4 regions of the Paenibacillus sp. Y568 genome follow, and region 2 is predicted to be linked to each of the others. Evidence: riboswitches for the same ligand, from Rfam matches in the RefSeq annotation. Region 2 holds a riboswitch; each other region holds the start of a gene.
What was found. A riboswitch is a leader RNA that binds a small molecule or an ion and turns the genes downstream of it on or off. The one in region 2 is predicted to bind cyclic di-AMP.
Positions count from the first base shown of each region.

Region 1: another riboswitch for cyclic di-AMP. It lies ahead of AC1D7X_RS08060 (TrkH family potassium uptake protein); the one in region 2 lies ahead of AC1D7X_RS13950 (KamA family radical SAM protein).
Region 3: another riboswitch for cyclic di-AMP. It lies ahead of AC1D7X_RS06245 (alpha/beta fold hydrolase); the one in region 2 lies ahead of AC1D7X_RS13950 (KamA family radical SAM protein).
Region 4: another riboswitch for cyclic di-AMP. It lies ahead of AC1D7X_RS22295 (resuscitation-promoting factor); the one in region 2 lies ahead of AC1D7X_RS13950 (KamA family radical SAM protein).

Region 1 covers NZ_JCAIUM010000004.1:250,415-255,293, reverse strand. The annotation lists gene AC1D7X_RS08070 (LysR family transcriptional regulator) at 1-159, shown strand, start outside; gene AC1D7X_RS08065 (potassium channel family protein) at 289-957, opposite strand; gene AC1D7X_RS08060 (TrkH family potassium uptake protein) at 997-2,337, opposite strand; cyclic di-AMP (ydaO/yuaA leader) riboswitch at 2,401-2,567, opposite strand; gene AC1D7X_RS08055 (CPBP family intramembrane glutamic endopeptidase) at 2,999-4,621, shown strand; gene uvrC (excinuclease ABC subunit UvrC) at 4,715-4,879, opposite strand, start outside.
Region 2 covers NZ_JCAIUM010000009.1:14,410-19,288, reverse strand. The annotation lists gene AC1D7X_RS13960 (M23 family metallopeptidase) at 1-139, shown strand, start outside; gene yunB (sporulation protein YunB) at 171-974, opposite strand; gene AC1D7X_RS13950 (KamA family radical SAM protein) at 1,095-2,288, opposite strand; cyclic di-AMP (ydaO/yuaA leader) riboswitch at 2,466-2,605, opposite strand; gene AC1D7X_RS13945 (FAD-dependent oxidoreductase) at 2,714-4,525, opposite strand; gene AC1D7X_RS13940 (MerR family transcriptional regulator) at 4,679-4,879, opposite strand, start outside.
Region 3 covers NZ_JCAIUM010000003.1:239,562-244,440, reverse strand. The annotation lists gene AC1D7X_RS06265 (S-layer homology domain-containing protein) at 1-244, shown strand, start outside; partial or broken gene AC1D7X_RS06260 (stalk domain-containing protein) at 508-882, shown strand; gene AC1D7X_RS06255 (hypothetical protein) at 1,034-1,342, opposite strand; partial or broken gene AC1D7X_RS06250 (GNAT family N-acetyltransferase) at 1,371-1,451, opposite strand; gene AC1D7X_RS06245 (alpha/beta fold hydrolase) at 1,546-2,328, opposite strand; cyclic di-AMP (ydaO/yuaA leader) riboswitch at 2,340-2,501, opposite strand; gene AC1D7X_RS06240 (zf-HC2 domain-containing protein) at 2,697-3,593, opposite strand; gene AC1D7X_RS06235 (RNA polymerase sigma factor) at 3,593-4,075, opposite strand; gene AC1D7X_RS06230 (ABC transporter permease) at 4,608-4,879, opposite strand, start outside.
Region 4 covers NZ_JCAIUM010000021.1:46,467-51,345, forward strand. The annotation lists gene rsmA (16S rRNA (adenine(1518)-N(6)/adenine(1519)-N(6))-dimethyltransferase RsmA) at 1-243, opposite strand, end outside; gene rnmV (ribonuclease M5) at 248-790, opposite strand; gene AC1D7X_RS22295 (resuscitation-promoting factor) at 911-2,077, opposite strand; cyclic di-AMP (ydaO/yuaA leader) riboswitch at 2,350-2,567, opposite strand; gene AC1D7X_RS22300 (TatD family hydrolase) at 2,769-3,539, opposite strand; gene AC1D7X_RS22305 (HD domain-containing protein) at 3,581-4,867, opposite strand.

The DNA.
Region 1 (4,879 bases), on a different contig from region 2:
CTTATTGACGATAATGATCTCAAAGTTATTCATATCCCTGATCTCAAAGAAACACGACGAACGACATCCTTAATCTATGGTGAATATACCGAGTTAAGTAAGGCTGCACGGCAATGGATCGAAGAAACAGAATCCTTATTTAATCGCCTAGATTTATGATTTTTATGATTTCACCAAAAAAAGAAACACAGAGAAGGTCAAGGATAATCTCCTTGACCTTCTCTGTGTTTTACGTTCGCATTTTTTTGAGAAATTAGCTACCTCTACCGAAAGTGGTTCTATTCCTATTTAATTGTCATCCATGAGTTCATTCTCAAAATTTTCAATATTCTCGTTAGACCCGATAATGACCATAATATCGCCTGCTCGAACCTGATCCATTGCTGTAGGCGCCACAATAATGCCAGTTGATCTATGCAAAGCCACGATGCTACAGCCAAATCTAGTACGAATATTTATCTCTGTGAGTGTCTTACCATCAAGACATAACGGAGCGTTCATCTCTACAATGCTGTAATCTTTCGAAAGTTCAATATAATCCAGTAAGTTCGGAGTTACCAGTTGATGTGCAACCCGAATGCCCATATCTCGCTCAGGGTACACTACTCGATCTACTCCTAGTTTCTCCAATGCTCTTCCGTGAAGAACAGAGATCGCTTTAGCAACGACTGTCGTTACTCCTAAATCTTTGAGCAGTATGGTTGCAAGAATACTCGTCTGGATGTCTTCTCCGATAGCCACAATACCACAATCGAAATTACGAACACCTAACGATTTCAGCACTTCTTCATCTGAGGCATCTGCCACAACAGCATACGTCAGTAACTCACTCATATCACTTACAATCTCTTCATTTCGATCGATCCCTAGCACTTCATAATTCAGTGCCATAAGTTCTTGAGCAATAGAAGACCCGAACCGCCCCAATCCAATAACGACAAACTGCTGTTTCTTCATCTCTCTTTCAATACTCCTTTAATCATCTCAATTTCTCTTCTACCCTATAATAATTTTACCCTCTGGATGACGATATAACTCTTTGCCTTTCTTCGGACCCAGTGCATATGCCAGTGTAAGTGGTCCAAGGCGACCTGCAAACATCGTTAGACTTATCAGAATTTTACCCGCTAAGGTCAGATGTGTTGTTAATCCCATCGTTAACCCTACTGTACCAAATGCAGAAGTTGTCTCATACAATATCATTAGAAAACTACTGTCTTCTGTCGTAGAAAGTATCATCGCTACACTCATTACAAGCAAAAGTGCAACTAGTGTAATCGTGAGCGCTTTAAATATACGTTCTTGCGCAAACCGGTAGCGAAACAATACGATGTCATCTCGTCCACGTAACATGGAGATCACAGCACCAATAATAAGCGTAAACGTTGTTGTCTTGATCCCACCTCCAGTAGATCCTGGAGAAGCCCCAATGAACATAAGTATAATCATAAAGAATTGAGATGCCTGTCTCATATTACCCAGATCAAGCGTATTCGCACCTGCAGTTCTTGGTGTAACCGATTGGAAGAGGGAGCCAAGGATTTTGCCACCCCAATTTAACGACCCTAATGTTCTTGGATTAGAATACTCGAATACAAATATAACAATGGCTCCGAACACGATTAGAAAGGCTGTCATGGATAGTACTACTTTTGAATGTAAAGATATCCTACGCGTCTTTCGGAAATCGACCATGTCAGATAGAACAATGAATCCAATTCCTCCAGATACAATAAGGAACATCACCACAAAGTTGACGATTGGATCATATACATAACCTGTAAGGCTACGGAAGTCACCGAATAGATCAAATCCAGCATTGTTAAACATTGAAATGGCATGAAAAATACCAAAATATAAAGCTTTTCCAAAGGGCATATCTACTGCCCATCTTACAGTTAACAGAACAGCAGCTGATCCTTCGATAATAAGAGAAAAGAGTAATACTTTTCGAATCAGTCGTACTATTCCTTCCATTGAGCCCTGATTCATCGCTTCTTGAAGGAGCAAACGGTCACGTAGGGATATCTTCCGTTTCAACACAAAGGCGAATAACGTAGCCATCGTCATAAATCCAAGTCCGCCCACCTGAATGAGCATAATAATGACCACTTGCCCAAATGTGCTGAAGAACGTCCCCGTGTCCTGCACGACTAAGCCCGTAACGCAAGTCGCTGATGTTGCTGTAAACAATGCATCAATGAAGGCGAGGGGTTTACCCGTCGTATTCGATATGGGTAAGGTTAACAATACCGTTCCCAGTAGTATAATGGTAGCGAAACCAATAACTAGAATTTGTGGAGGGGATAATCTGAACCAACTATACTTCCATTTCACACGCTTCACCCCTTTTTAAATCAACAAAAAAAGACACTGGAAATCCAATGCCTCTCGGTTGGTTCCTGCTTGCATATCGCCTACGAGGTTAGCTGACGGATTCGGGTATGCACAGCTTACCCTATTCGTTCATTCAACAACGAAATTCACCCCACAAGTAGATAGACTAAATCGTCTCTACAAGAAATGGTTCCCCCGTATTTCATATGAAAATTTGGCGCATTATTAAATTGCATTCCGATTATAATCTTTATCCAGTAACTGTACAAATTGATTTTCTGGACAAATGACTGGATATGGGTTAAATATAAGCGAAAGAACGTATCAGAACAGTGGTTCTCTCTCCATAAGTATGATTACCTTCTTATTCATCTGCTTTGCACCATTTCGAGTTACATTTGCTGGATTTACCGCTAGAAGCTATGCTATGTTATCGTTACTTATAAGAGCATCTAACGAAGTTTATGTTTTCGATGTAAGTTTTTACGAAGTATTACCAAGGAGTAGCGCTCAAAAACTTTAAGTTTATGCTTTCGATGTAAGTTTTTACGAAGTATTACCAAGGAGTAACGCTCAAAAACTTTAAGTTTATGCTTTCGATGTAAGTTTTTACGAAGTAATTCTAAGAAGTAGCGCTCAAAAACTTTTAGGAGGAAATTAAATGAATTCTACGGGACAACCTTTGAAACTTAATATCAACTATAAGGTTCTCGGTCTATGTGGGGTTATCGGTCTGATTCTGTTTATGATATTGCAAGTATTCCCCAGCACCGCATCCGATACACTGGAGCAACCAAGCAAAGAATTAATCACTAAGGATCAAGCAAGAATCGCGGCCACACAATATGCTGAGTCACAACTTCACATTCATGTATTGAGTCAACCCGATGATACTTTGGTCACCTATCAATCTGACTCAGATTTATATGGTTATTTATCTAAAGAGAAGTTAATGGAGAAATACAATACTACTTTCGATCATAAATATCCAACCGAAGTTTACCGCGTCCGTCTGAAAGAAGGTAATACCAATAACTACCTTAATATAGATGTACATATGAATACAGGAGATATCGTATCCTTTTCTCAGAAGAAGAACTCGCCCCTTATTGAACCTACAGAGGAATCGATCAGTACAACAAATAATGTAAGACTTGCAGAACAATGGCTAACCCAATTAGGATATGATTCAAAGACTCTCCAGATCACAGAAAATAAAAAATCGACCCTTACCTATTCGGACTTAAATACTACGATTGGCGAGGCCGTATTACAATTGAAGTTCACTTTCGGATCAGACAGGATCGTCTCCTTTGAACCTTCCTTTTCGATTCCGTCAGAACATACATCTTATGTAGAAAAAGAACACACCAAAGCCGTTTGGATGACCATGCTCGGATATGGACTCCTCACTTTAGCGCTTGGCATACTTGCTATTGTATATAGCGCAATAACGAGAAAGCATACCTCTTTTGTTCGAGGAATATTCCTGAGTTCATTCTATTTCATTGTCTCCATGCTAAGCACATTAAATATGTTGCCCGCCTTGGAAGCCGAGGGACTGACGGGATTAAGTCTAACGTTCGGGTTAATATTCCAGGGTCTCCTTACCTTAGTTATGGCTGCGTTATTGTACTTCTCACTTGTTGGTGGAGATGGCTTATGGCGGAAGGAAACAGGACTTAATCCTTGGCCACGTGCAAAAGAAGCCGGGTATGGTAAATTTGTTCTTCATAGTATGTATGTCGGATATTTATGGGCCCTCATCTTGTTAGGAGTTCAATCCGTCATCTTTTTAATACTCGGTCTGACGCTTCATAGCTGGTCTACGACGGATGCTAGTCAATCCCCGATTAATATGGTATACCCTTGGATTCTACCGCTCATGGCATGGGTAGCTGGAATTTCAGAAGAAGCTGTTTATCGTTTATTTGGGATTAGGATGATGCAAAAGATCGTTAAGAATACCTTCCTAGCGTGTCTCATTCCATCCCTCATCTGGGCGTTCGGCCATACGCTTTATCCTATCTATCCCGTTATTTCAAGACCTATAGAACTAGTCGTTATCGGCTTACTCTTCAGCTTTATATTTCTACGCTATGGCTTTATTGCAGCGATGTTCAGCCATGTTGTGTTCGATAGCATCTTGATGGGTTTCAGCTTACTCACCCTGGAGGACTCCACTAGTATTACAGCAGGTGTGGTGTCTATGGTCATGCCCTTCATCGTTGCGTACGTAATTTATCTTGTCTACTCCAGAAGAAAGAGACTCACCACTGATTAAGACGGTGTCCTATCTCGGACGGAATTATAAGATATAGCGTATCAAGCGATACGTATCCTGCTTATTTTCAAGAAAAAAAAGAGAAGCCGTATGTTACGACTCCTCCTGAAGTGCTGCAATAATCTGAGAGGCGAGTTTCTCGCCAATAGAGAGAGGCCGGAAGTCTTCGACACTGGCCTCTCTTATTTTTTTGAGAGATCCGAAATGCTTCAACATCAGCTTACGCCGCTTTTCTCCTACCCCCGGTATAGCATCGAG
Region 2 (4,879 bases):
CCCTCCACATCTTCATTATGGCATTTATCGTGACAGTGGTTTGATCGAATGGTCATTTGATCCCTATCCCCTTCTACATGAATGGGAACAGGCAGAACGAAGATCACTTACTAAAGGAAAAAAGGGTACCTCATCATGAATTGAGGTACCCTTCTTTTGTAATGGTGCATTTATGGATTAGTTACATCATTCGAATCTGGCTGATTATGGGTGTTCGATGATTGATTATTATTCGTATCCGTTGGGCTGGTGCCGTTAATATCTAATGGAATTGAAATATTAGGAGCATCCCCTTCATTTCCACCAATAGGTTGACCTTTAGAGTTGTAATAATACATAGGAACGTCACCTACAACCATTAGGTATGATATAGGTATTTCCGTCTCTACAGAATCATGTTCCATATCAAAAGGAATGACTACAGCAACGTCTACACTGACGTGGATGTATACCTCCACAAGAATCATATTGATTCCAGCATCCCGTTGCCTCGTTGATAATTCGATCTTAGCGGCTCCCTGAGGCTCTATTTTCACGGGAATTCCAGGACCAATTGAAGCCAGAAAAGGACTTCCTAACGCCATCCCAATAGGAATATGTTCCTTTAACTGATGTACGTCGTTTAATGTAGCTTGAACAACCTTAAACGTATTGGATGTAATCTTCATTTGTTCTGCATAATTCAACATGAACCCTGATACCTTGCCGGACGTATCCATTTTCCAATTCACGAGATCATCGAAATTCTGTTCTTGCGCAACCTGTGCTGTAATCGCCTCATTGATCGCTTCCGTCGCCAGCTGTTTCACTCTAATTTGAGCCAAATTCATAATAGGTGGTTTCAAATTACGATCTATATACGCGAATCCCTGAAACATTATGATTAAAAAAACGAGAAACCCAACAAGCCACAATCTACGTCTGCTTCTGGGTTTCCCGCTTCGCTGGCTATGCCACCTTGCTCTTCTTTTCATGATCATCCCCCTAATGCCGACAATAAATCTCTATACAAGCATATGATTGGGATTACAAAAAAAGAAGAAGCTCTAATCTAAGATGGCCGGTATGTGTCTTCCACATCTGATAATTCTATTCTAATGTAATGCCACTTTTGCCGATTTCGAGCGTTCAGATTTTACTGGAATTTCAGGCAATTCGTTAACAGATATAATACGATCGGACTTCTTCTCTGGCTGCTTCCAATACTTCTCATTTCCCGGTAAATCATCGAACCACGAGGCATCACTTGGACAATCCAGAACCATAAACTTCCCATACACATCGTCTCTTGATTGGTGATATTTTAAATAAGCCTTACCGTGGTCAATAGCTAAGATCTCAATTTTTCCAGATGTATGACTCATAGATAGACGGACTCGTTTACCCAACCCTGATGTCTTCGCCTTAGCCTCTTCCACAAGTTGATACACCTGCTCCAACGGAAGTACAAAATCTCGGTTACCTGCAACCGGACGATTTATAAAGAAATAATAAGGTGTGACACCAGCCCACGACAATTGATCAAGAAGTTCTGCAAGTACATCGGCATTATCATTGATTCCACGTAAAATAGGCGTTTGGTTTACGACGATTGCTCCTGCTTGATGTAACGCCTCAAACCCCCGTTTGGCTTCAGGCGTTATTTCACGCGGATGATTAATATGGGCCATGACATAGATGCGTTTATCAGCACTTGAGTGCCTCTTGATAAGTTCTAATAACTTCTCGTCTTCGTAGATTCGCATCGGGTTAAATACAGGAATTTTAGATCCTAATCGAATAACTTTGACATGCTCAATATCACGCAATTGGTCAAGAATGATCTCTAGCTTCGAAGTAGCTAGGATTAAGCTATCTCCACCTGTTAGTAATACATTATTTATTTCTGGATGATTCGCAATATACTCAATTCCTGGGCTTACATCGGACATCGCTTCTTTTACGTCATTACGAAATAAGCGCTTTCTAAAACAATATCGACAATAAGCACCACATACCTCGGATACAATTAATAAGGCCGTCGTTCTATATTTATGCTGGCAACCGGGTACAACGTAGTTCGTGTCTTCATCCGATGCATCCCAGCGACCATACTCGGATAGTTCTCCTTCATTCGGAATAACTAATTTCTTGATCGGATCATTTGGATCAGCCCAATTCACTAGCTTTAAGTAATAATCATTAACGCGAAATACGAATTTCTCCGTTATCTGTTTAAGTTTCTGACGCTCATGTTCCGGGATTTCCATGATCTTATCAATATCGGTAATATATTTCGGCTGTGGCATATTACTCCTCCTTGAAGTTTAAAATATGGTTTGTTACATTTGTCCCCCCTTTTTCTTAAAATAAAAATGACCCGTCCCATCACAAAGCGAAGTAAACACTTCACCTTGGGAAGGGTATCGGGCCATAAAGACGCAAAAAGACCCGATAACGGGTCATTAGAACAGTTATAAACCATAAGTTGACCCATCTACTACTGACGAGGTTAGCTGTCGGGCTCGGGAAAGATGGTTCCCTACAAATGTCTCTTGATTCGCCCCAAATAAAATGGTTCCCCCGCTTTTCAGCTACTATGCTGAAAATTAAGCGTAACTTTATAGTACATAAGTCCATTCAATTAGTCAAATGTTGGATATTTTAAATTTCAAAAAACAAAGAACATTCATCAAGGCATTAGATTAGTTTAATGAATGTTCTTCGTCAAATATTACTTTCCTTCAGCAACTGCCTTTGCAGCATGTTCTCCACTCAAGCGTCCGCTAGTTAACGCATACTGAACCGCACTACCTGACATATAGACCTGGTTGTACAAATAGCGATTCGCTGCTTCTCCACCCGCGTAAAGATTGTTGATAATCGAGCCATCTTCTTTTACAACGCGATAATGTTCATCAACTTTTACTCCACCAAAGGTACCCATTGTCTTAGGATAATACTTAAAGGCATAGAATGGACCTTTATTAACAGATACAAGTGTCTTTACTTCTTTGTTGAATTCATCTTTACCTGAAGTTACTCCAGCATTGAAAGTATCCATTGTTTTCACAAGAGCTGCTCCAGATACTTGCATAGTAGAGGCTAATTCTTCCATTGTATTTCCGACAGCGATCTCAGCATTAGGAAGTTTACCTTCAATGGCACCAATTACTTTCGCATTGGCTTCACTTGAATCTATCACCATCCACACTTGTTCATTTGGAACAACCTTATTCGTTACAATAGCGTAATGACTATTTTCATCCATAAAACGTTCGCCTTTTTCGTTCACTAATACTTTAGTAGTATCCCATTCAATACCACGTAATTCTGGAACCAAACTTCCCATACCTAGACCAATCACCCACGGATCTTCGTATAACGCTGCGCCTAATTTTTCTGCCATGACTATCCCATCACCTGTACTACCCGCAGCAGCTGCACTGATCCCCATATCGTCAACAAATTGAGGTAAGAAACGCTTCATCATTTCCTCACTCTTAGCAAATCCTCCTGAAGCGATGATGACTTTTTTCGCATGAACGATCAGCTTTCCTTCAGCATTCTCCGCTGCAACACCAATTACGTTACCTTTATCATCCGTGATTAATTCCGTTGCTTTTGTCTCTAAAAGGATATCGACTCCTTTATCTTTAAGGGTCTTATCTAGATTTGCAATTAAGCTAGCACCACCAGCTTCAGGAAAATGAAGGCGAGCTACAGGATCAACACCATATCCTTCCACACGAGTATACTTATGATTCATATAATCAACCAACCAGTGTGTTGTATCTACTGCCTCATCCATAAAGGTTTCTACACGATCATAATCTGGATATATACTATCAGGATTACTTGTACTTTGACGCTCTTTCCACAACTGCATCCATGATTCTGGTGAATCCTCAATGCCTAGTTCCTTTTGGAAACGAGTACCTGTTGCAGAAATACCTCCGCCAGATAACGCTGTAGAACCACCTACCGTTGCCATTTTCTCTAGTACAATAACCTTGGCGCCGTTCTCAAACGCAGATCCAGCAGCTGTGAGACCTGTACCTCCTCCACCAATAACGACAACATCCGTTGTTAGTTCAGTTTCCTTTTGTGCCTTATCATCCGTTATGGCAGCAACCTTAAGGGTAGCTACATCTCCGCCCGCTTGCTTGACACAATCTTCAACCGCAGCAAGGATCGCCTTCGATGAATTAGAAGCGCCTGACACAACATCAACTGCCAATGTCTGTCCCTCAACAATTTGCTGAGGGATACGTTCGAATGGTGTATTGCTAAGACCATCCGTTTCGCTATGCTCTTTAATAGTTACAGATACGATCGCGTTATCATCAAATACAACCTCAACCGTGATATCACCATTGTTACCTTGTGCCTTTGATGTGTAAGTACCTGCTTTATAAGTTGCTGTTCCCGAAGTTGTATTCGAATTTGCGTTAGTATCTTTGGCAGAATTTGAACAAGCAACTACATTTAGTATTAATACTAATCCCAACAGCAAGAAATTTACCCTTTTCCAATTCCTTTTCATGGTTTTCCCCCTTGGCGTATAAAATCATTGTATACATAGATCTTATATGGTTGGGTCATCACGACGTCAAGCAGACTTTGTGAAATTTTGCACGTATAAAGGTGTGGAAAAATGAAAAGTATGGGGTTAACCCGATCCCCGATGTTTACACATTCAGGATATCTTATTTTCTTTTATCTCCTGTTGAACACCTGAAGAGATAACATCACCATTTCTTCTCTTTTTTCCAACATAGAGGGTCAAATATTGCTCCTTATCTCTAAGTTCAATGTACTGGCTTTTTTCAGTAACAGGGCCTAGATCTGCAACATCTAATTGTAAAAAATTTAATTTCTCCAATTTCTCTAGCATTTT
Region 3 (4,879 bases), on a different contig from region 2:
AGTTACGATTTATGAACAAGTCAACAAGATCAAACAGTCTAATAAGGCGACTCTTGCGGTAGCTAACCCTTTTAAAGATGATGCAAAGATCAGCGCATGGGCCAAAGAGAATGTCTATAAAGCCGTAAATCTAGGACTCATGAGTGGACTAAGTAATCAACTGTTTGGGCCTTCCCAGCAAATTACGCATGAACAAGCCTATGTGACTCTTCAGAGACTCTTGGAGAAGCTAGAAACAGAGTAATCAACATAAAGGTGGCCTTTCGTTATATCAGAGAGGTCACTTCTTTTTAATTAGGTAACCTTTTATTGGTTTTAAAGTCTTATTACTTACAGGCGACATGAAAATTAACGAACTACAACGAAGACACCTGACCAAACCCCATTAGAAAAGAGGGTCAAAGAGGTGAAGTTACTACGTTATTTCTCTTTACTTAGCGTTTCAATTTGTGCATTTTCAACTTTCGGGTTGCATTCCGTTAGCGCCGGGATGGTGATGGAGAACCGAAACAGCTGGATACGGTAAGCGTAATCATAGACGATACACTTATGGTACCCGCACGATTTATCTCCGAAGTGTTTGGAATTAAAGTTAGTTATAACCAAACAACAAACGTTGTTCAGCTAACGGATCCAAGAATCCTTAGCTCAGAAAGGCTTACACCCATTGATGAAATGCAAAATATAAATGAATCCTTTAACGACTTGATCGTACCTACAAATGTGATATTTTCTACTCATCCCACAGACGACGACAATAATAAACTAATGATAGAAGTATTCAATCACTCTTCTCAAACCGTGGACAAAGGCCGCTTAAATAGTAATGTTCTCTTCTTCGCAAGTAAATCAAACATATCTTTTATCGGTAAACACCATTGATGATGAGCCCATTCGTTATGTATTTTGCAATTATTTTGTAACACGTTGAGTACCGTTGTGTGGTTATTCCTATCAATAAACAAAGACAAAGAGGAGCTACTCCGCTGAAGTAAGCTCCTCTTCTATATTTAAAGTCTTTCAATGAAATAGATTACTCCCCCAACACATCTGCTCTTAATTCGCTTGCAACTTCCGTCATGATGGGAATCACTGCTTCATTCGTGCCGGAAACATATATATCTCCCTGATAGTGTCTGAATGGGATCTTAGTATCATTGTAGCTCCACATGAAGAAATCCCCTTCAATGGACATGCTTGTAGCTCCTGTCACGGTAAACACAGGGGTATATTCAAAATCCGGTTTAGACGCAAAATACTGTTTACACTCGTGTAAGGATATGGTCTGTTCTGAAATGCCATTCTCCTGAAGTGATCTTGTAATTCGATAGCGTTGACTCATTGTAATGCCTCCAATATTAATAATAATTTCATAATTCTTTTGTCATAAATACACTGTATGGGTCTTCCACGTAATTTGCAAATGGTTCACAATATTGAAATCCAACACTAAGGCCCATTTAGGTCATCTATTTTTATTTCCAAAAAAATCACTCCACCATCTCTATAATTTCAATCATTACTTTTATTTTAACATCTACACTTCTATACAACATGTTGATCTATTAAAAAATTCAAGAGTAGTCGGTTAAATAATTGAGGCTGACATAGATTACTTGGGTAAATGGCATCATCTACAATCTGGAGTTGTGCATAGGGAAACGCAGCTTCTATGTTCTTCATATGCTTTAGACCCCATTCATTCTGACTGCCAGCCACGCATAATATAGGCACCTGATATCGGGCTGATTGACGACACAAATCGATCTGTCGTAAAGCCATGCGCTGTTTGATTAATTCTGTTGGTCGCTTGTTCAGTAGGTCTTCTCGCATAATCCTATAAGCAGGTGTCCAATGATGGTAGGTCAGTTTAAGTGTACGCAGCAACAACTCCGCTGGTAAATAATACGATAGCCAACTGAAGGTCTCAAATACCTCCCATAGCTTATTCGTCTTGCCAGATAAGTAGCTATCCACTAGCACTAGAGCTCTCACCCGTTCCGGATAGAGATCAGCAAACCTCCCAGCTAGGACCCCCCCACTAGAACAACCGACGAGTGTCACCTTCGAAACGCCTAGTATATCTAGTAACTCTCTCAAATCTTCACATTGTGTGTCAATAATCCGATTAACTTCAACATCCACTTTTCCCGACTGACCATTTCCCCTCAAATCTAGTACGATCACCCTTGCTCTTGTACTAAAGTATTCCACTTGCGGATCAAACATATGGTGTGAGGACAGATGATCATGAACAAAGACTATGGGTACACCATTTCCATGTATCTCATAATATAAAGAAGTGCCATTCAATAGAATCTGGGGCATAATTTCAACGTTCCTTCTCTCCGTACGCTTACGAGGTTAGCTGACGGATTCGGGCTCAAAGAGTAACCCTACTCGAATATTTCGAGATTCACCCCAAGTGAAGAGACGATCACACATTACATCTTCACAGTTGGTTCCCCCGCTCCCTAATGGGAACTCAGCGATATAATTTTTGCAGAATAATAATGTATTCATTAATGACTTCGTTGTTCCTTTTCTTGTTCCAAGGCAATCATCATCATTTAACTATATATCTTAAAAAAATGCAAAAGGAGCCCGCGGTTGACAGGCTCCTCCAGTTGAACAAGTATCCAATTACATCGAATTATATCGTTTCAGATGAAGGCTGTAAAGTGAGTGAGCTATACTCATATCTTTTTCATTTTGTACTCTCTTATTAAAGATATAACCGCAAGAAAAGCAATATACAAAGGAAACCCAATTAATAATATGGCATACAAATCTCGTGTCGCAGTATATGACGACGTAGAAAATCCTCTAATAATTAACTGCCCTAAAAGATAGGATACCGGCAAAAACAACATTTTCATGGTCAAATTAATCACCCTTTTATGGCTACGGAACAGAGCCATAATTAATCCACAAATGACAGTTAAACTCATGGCAATAAGCGAATAATATGATAAGAATAATCTTGGTAAGGTAACTATTCCTCCACTTGGATTGATATCTTTACCATATACCAAAATATCTTCATTTCCATCTGTTAGGTTATAATATACAGCAGCTACATTTTCATCATTCGGATTTAAAATAGTATTATTTATACGAGATTTATTAATATTCCTGTTCCATATGCTATCCCATGTCGTTATATGATAAACATACCCTGTATTGTCCTCTGTAGGATATCTATTAATATCATATCCAGACACTGTATCCTCAAATATAGCAAGTACAGATCCATTATCCATTTCATTTATTGATACACTTTCCTTACTAAACGGAATGTACTCTGGTGCAGTCAAGAAAGCAATTGCTATAACACCAATTACAACCGTAAGCATTATTGAAAATATGGCTGTCTGAATTTTTTTCTTGCGTAATGTAGATTTTATCTTTAATAACGGAGAAGTATCAATATCTGCAGGTAGTTTATAAAAGGCCTTCATCTCATCAAGACAATTCCTACACTCCTCACACTGATCAATATGTTCTTCAAGCATAGCGCATGAGTCATCACTAGCTATATTCTCTATATATAAAGGTAAAATATCTCTAATAATATTACATGTTATTTTCATCAATAATCCCTCATTTCCTCTCTAATTTTATTTTTTGCCCTATGGAAAGTAACACAAGCCCAATTATCTGTTTTGCCAAATAAGTTAGCAATCTGCTTAAAGCTTAACTCTCCAAAGATACGCAGTGTAAAAACTTCCTTATACGGTTCAGAAAGGCCGTGGAGAATCTCATCAAGTTTAGTTGCCTCCTCAGATGAATATAATATTTTCTCCACATCAATATCATTTTTCTGTTCAGGTACTGTATCAAAATTGACCGTTTTTTTATTTTTTCGCAAATATGATATATATGTATTTTTCGCTATTTGACATAACCACACCCGAATATCACAATTTCCCTTGAAACTATCAATTGATTTTATTGCCTTCAAAAATGTATCTGATGTTACATCTTCAGCGATATGTTTATCTCTAGATAAACTATATACAAATAAGTACACATCCTTAAAATATTTATTATATATCTCCTCAAGCTCTGTCACTCTCCCACCTCCTACCAATAAGACGCATGTAATGTGATAATCTTACAAATAATTTTAAAAATGTTCCAGAAATAATCCAAATAAAGAAATGGAGTAAAAAAAGCCTTGATATACCTATAAAGATGGTAAATAACGAGCATTAATAGGACACGTCTGACCAAATCACTCATTGGTTATACTAGTATTATTCGCTAATCATTAGGGGGAATCTAACAATGACTTATGAGGATATATATAACCTACACTTTCAACTTCTCAAAATATATGAGGACAATGAAAAGGTTCCTACTCCTTATCAAAGTGAAATAGATCACTTTAAACGGCAGTTAAACCTTTTTACTGAGGATATCGTTCAAAGGATTTTTGTTCTAAATCAAATACTTAAAATATATGAAAAGAATAGACAAACAAAAATCAAATGGTGCTCTGAGATGTACTTTTAATCTCGTAACCACACTAAATAACCATCCAACAAAAAAACCTTGATAGACCAAGGCATCTGGTCATCAAGGTTTTAAATATTTGTCTCAGACTAAATCTTATAAGCCTTCATCGCTTTACGAAGCTCTTTCATCGTCGGACGTTTACCATACATAAGTACACCTGTACGATAGATTTTGGCAGATAACCAACCGAAGGCCAAAATGGAAACCATAAGAATGAGTATAGATACCCATATTTGCCATACCGCTATTTCTCCTAGACCAATCCTTACAATCATGGTCGTTGGCGATATAAATGGTATGAATGAAGCAACTTTCATCAAGGTCGAATCAGGGGCATTTATACTGAAAGTTCCAATGT
Region 4 (4,879 bases), on a different contig from region 2:
GTCAATCTCCACTGCTGTTACCGTACCTGCTGTTTGTGCCAACCTCTCAGTAAGTGCACCGATCCCTGGGCCAATCTCTAGAGCCCCTTTTGTGGGATCCAACTCAGCTGCATCCACAATTTTGTCTAAAATATTCTGATCAATCAGAAAGTTCTGACCTAGACTCTTCTTAAAAGAAAAACCATGACGTCTGATGATATCCTTCGTTCGCCTTGGTGTAGCAATATTGTCTAACTCATTCATATTCTTAACCTCCCTCTTCAATTTGGGCGAGGGCACTCACGAATTCATCACGCGTAATTTGAAATATAGCGAGACGCTTCAGGAACTGCTTGCCGTTACAATACCCAATTCCAAGAATGTTACCCATAGCCATTCTACGAGCAGCTGCATCAGGGTGCACCATCAGACCTGCTTGTACAAGGTCCTCCAGGTCTATCAGGCTCTCCACCCCTTCATAGGACGTATGAACCCGTGCTAATGCATGACGGATCGCTTCTGGCGATGCATTCTCTACACCAATATCACCTTTACGCGTGGCATCAACCTCGGGAATGAACGCATGCTTACATCCCTGCACACGAGATGCAATAATTTTGCGAATCCGCTCACCGGCGTGATCAGGATCGGTAAATATAATAACACCTCTACGTTCTTGTGCTAGGGCAATACGCCGTATCGTACGTGCATTAATTGCTGAACCGCCTGTTTCGATTGTGTCCGCTTCTACAGCCCTCTTAATGGCCGTAGTATCATCGCGACCTTCCACGACAATGATTTCTTTAATCATGATGATTCTTCCCTTCAAAATCCAGTATAACAACAAAAAGAAGAGGAGTTATCCTCTTCTTTAACATGACATCCATATGACCCTAATAGTATAGCATTATAACACCATTGTAAAACGTGTTTAGTTCAATTCCGGCTTGATCGGTCCAATCACATATACCGTTTTTCCGGACTTTCTTCCGAAATTACGTGCATTCTGTAAGGAATCATAATACACGTCAATTTTGTTCCCTTTTATAGCGCCGCCTGTATCTTCTGCACGACGGAAGCCAATACCTTCAATATACACCCACCACCCAATAGGGATAACTTTAGGGTCAACCGCAATGGTGCGCCCTTCTGTAACGCGTGTACCCGAAGCTGTCTTCGTACCTATTCCTGGTTCTTCAGAAGAATAGGCAGTCATAGAAACATTCTTAAGGACTTTCTTATATGTGAAATCGACTCCAGCCTTACTAGTCTTGTTATTCTGACTCACCTTTGTAACAGGGCTCTTCTTGCTGGTTTCTTTCTTAACTACTTTTGGGGATGCTATTACGACTGGCTTAGGTGCTTCTACCTTTGTACCTACAGCAATAACCTTATCTTGCCTGGTACTCCGCACTTCTTTACCAACTACCTTCATCGAGACAAACTGACCATCTTGAAATATCTTCTCGACATGATGGACAATGGCACCTGGCTGTCCATTTTGAACCACCTTAACATTTCCTTTTAGAATCGTAGGGTCTGAAGTCTTGATCACCTGAAAGGGGACTTCCTCTACGCGATCTACAATCTGTTTGTTAATCCGGACAACCTTGATATCCAATTGATTGGTAACTTTAGTTGTCAGTGCAGGAAATACCTTATCCGATTCGTTGAGAGAAACACCCATTTCCCGAATAGCCTCTTTCACCGAACCCTGCGTTGTAAGTATGGGATGGGATTTACCATCAACGGTAACATTAATTTTACTTGCCCGTTGAATTTGAACCTTATCCCCATCTTTAATTGTACCGTTCAATGCCATGGACACCTTATCTTTGGGTCCTAGTATGATGGCTTCTTCCTCAAGCATTTCTCGCAACAACGTATGATTTGTCTCAATGGCTTTAACCTGACCGTCTACCGACACATATACTTGTTTACGCGTTTGAATGCTGATTAATAAAAGAGCCATCAGGGTAATTGCAATTAAAACAATAGCTACAACAGAAATATTACGTACATATTCATGCTTCCAACGCGTTGCGTAAGTCATGCTGGATGATGATGAATCATGGGTTTCTTCATTCAAAATGCCCACTTTCCGATCCTCCTTCATAGCCTCGCCGTCTATGTAACCATATATGTAATCTGCGATTGACGTGACTATTTTAAATTTTTACAGGATACTTAACCACAAGTGTATCCTGCATCCTGTACCAGTCTGCTCGTGATGATTGTCACCCCCTGTTAAACAAGAGTATGATGACAATATTGTCTTTATTCAAAAATAAAAGAAGCCATAAGAAAGAGTTAGAGGAACTCTTTCGTGGCTTCCCGATCATGAATAGACGGAATTTGCATACACGAGGTTGCCTCTCTTCATAACGCTTACGAGGTTAGCTGTCGGGTTTGGACGAAAGAGAGCCGCCCGATCTTAGGTCTACCGCTCATGGCGGATGCCCTTGAATTCACCCCAAAGATCCAATAAAAGAAATCAAATACGTCATCCACCTGATATTTCATCAGTTTTTCTGCTCGTATTGGTTCCCCCGTTCTCCACACAATTGGAGATTTAGCGAGACTGGTTCAGGAAAATAATAAGCAATCAAAAAACGATCTACTCTTATCACTGAAAAGATAATATCGTGTTTTCATGCAAGTTGTAAAGCACTAATCAACCACAAAAATACGAATAAATAGTTAAAATATTGTAATATTATCGCTTTATATCATCATAAAACAAGTATTAGTCGCTTATTCTTCCTCTTTTGCTACATTTCCTCTCGTTTTTAACAAATCCCAAATAGTGACAGTGCATTTTGGGTAGTTATTTGGGCTAATTCTTCAATGTCAACCCCTTTAATCTGAGCAGCCGCTTCTGCCACTAACCTAACATGAGCAGACTCATTTCTCTTCCCACGATAAGGATGGGGAGTAAGATATGGGGAGTCTGTTTCGATCAATAATCGATCCATTGGAACCTGGGCTAATACCTCTTTTGGTTGCTTCGCATTTTTAAATGTGATGGGCCCACCAAATGATAAATGAAATCCCATATCAAGACACATTTTTGCCGTTTCCCAACTGCCTGAGTAGGAGTGCATCACCCCACCAACCTCGTGTGCTTTTTCCTCTCGTAAAATTCTTACCACATCTTCATGTGCATCTCTATTATGAATGACAATAGGCATGTTAATCTCACGAGCAAGTCCAATTTGCTGGCGTAGTACTTGTTGTTGAATATCTTTAGGTGAGGTATCCCAATAATAATCAAGTCCAATTTCACCAATGGCTACAACTTTCTCATGTTTACACAGGGACGCGATCCATTCCAGATCCCCTTCTTTCATCGTAATGGCATCTTGTGGATGCCATCCTACAGCAGCATAGATAAAATCATATTTCTCAGCTAGTGCCATTGTCGTCGGGATTGTCTCCCGATTAAAGCCAACATTTATCATTTTACCTACGCCATTTTTAACTGCACGTGCAATAACCTCTTCGCGGTCCTCGTCGAATTGCGGTGCGTCAAGATGAGTATGTGTGTCGAACAACATCATGGTATAACCCCCTCTTAATCTGGACAAACTCAAGCCTTTTATCAATAATCTTCAAAAATATGGGCAATAGAAGGAGAAAATAGCGATAAAGCCGCCTTCAACTTCTGTTCAGGATAATATAGGTGACATTTACCGCGATGTAGACCACTAATAGATCTTACAATTTCTGACACTTCAGAAATTTCTTTTAATTTTTCTTGTCGATCCAACAATAAAATATGTTTCTGACTCACTCCATCACTAGGATGAAATATATCGTAGGGAAGATCACTTGGGAAATCAATAACAAAGTCATAATTCGGATCTAAACCTGCTTGTATAAATGCCTGTCGAATCTCTTGAATCATGTCATTATTATCCGAATCTAATTCTACATATTTATACAGTCTACGATGCATGAATCGTTCACAGAGCTCACTTAGTATAGGATCCTGCTCCGTCACCCACTGCATAAATACAGTCAGAATGAGAGCCTCATCTAATTTCAAATATTGCTCAACATTCAATTTATCTTCAAATAAGTATATCAATGGCTTCATCATAAACTCAAATTTATATCCATTATTATATAATTCTTTTGCACGTCGAATGATTAAACGTAATACAATTTCTGAACTTCTTGTCACGGGATGAAAATACACTTGCCAGTACATTTGGTATCTTGACATAAGATAATCTTCAACAGCATGCATTCCAGATTCCTTCACCACGATTCGTTCATGATGGGGTCTCAGCATTCTGATAATCCGATCGATATCAATCGTACCGTAATTTACTCCAGTATAGTATGCGTCACGAAGCAGATAATCCATTCGGTCAGCATCAAGTGGACTAGATATGAGATTTACTACAATGGGTTTATCATAAGTTTTTGCAATGACTGAAGCAACCTTTGTCGGTAACTCAGGATCTACCTCAAATAGAATATTATTTATTTCTGTATCACCTAGAACGATGCGACATGTCCAATCCTCATGATTCATATCGAAGGCTTCTTCTATAGAGTGGGAAAAGGGACCATGTCCAACATCATGTAGCAAAGCAGCGCAAAGGGTTAGTAATTTCTCCTCTTTAGGCCATTCTGTATATTCATTTCTCTCAAATGATGAAATGATTTGCCTTGTAATTTCATAGACTCCTAATGAATGTGAGAAACGACTGTGTTCAGCTCCATGAAAAGTGAAAAAGGATGTTCCCAATTGACGTATACGGCGTAGTCGTTGAAACTCAGGCGTATTAATCAACCGCCAGATTGTCACATCTTGCACATAAATGTAATTATGAACTGGATCTTTGAATACCTTTTCTTCATTTAGAGGACACATCATAACATTTTGCCA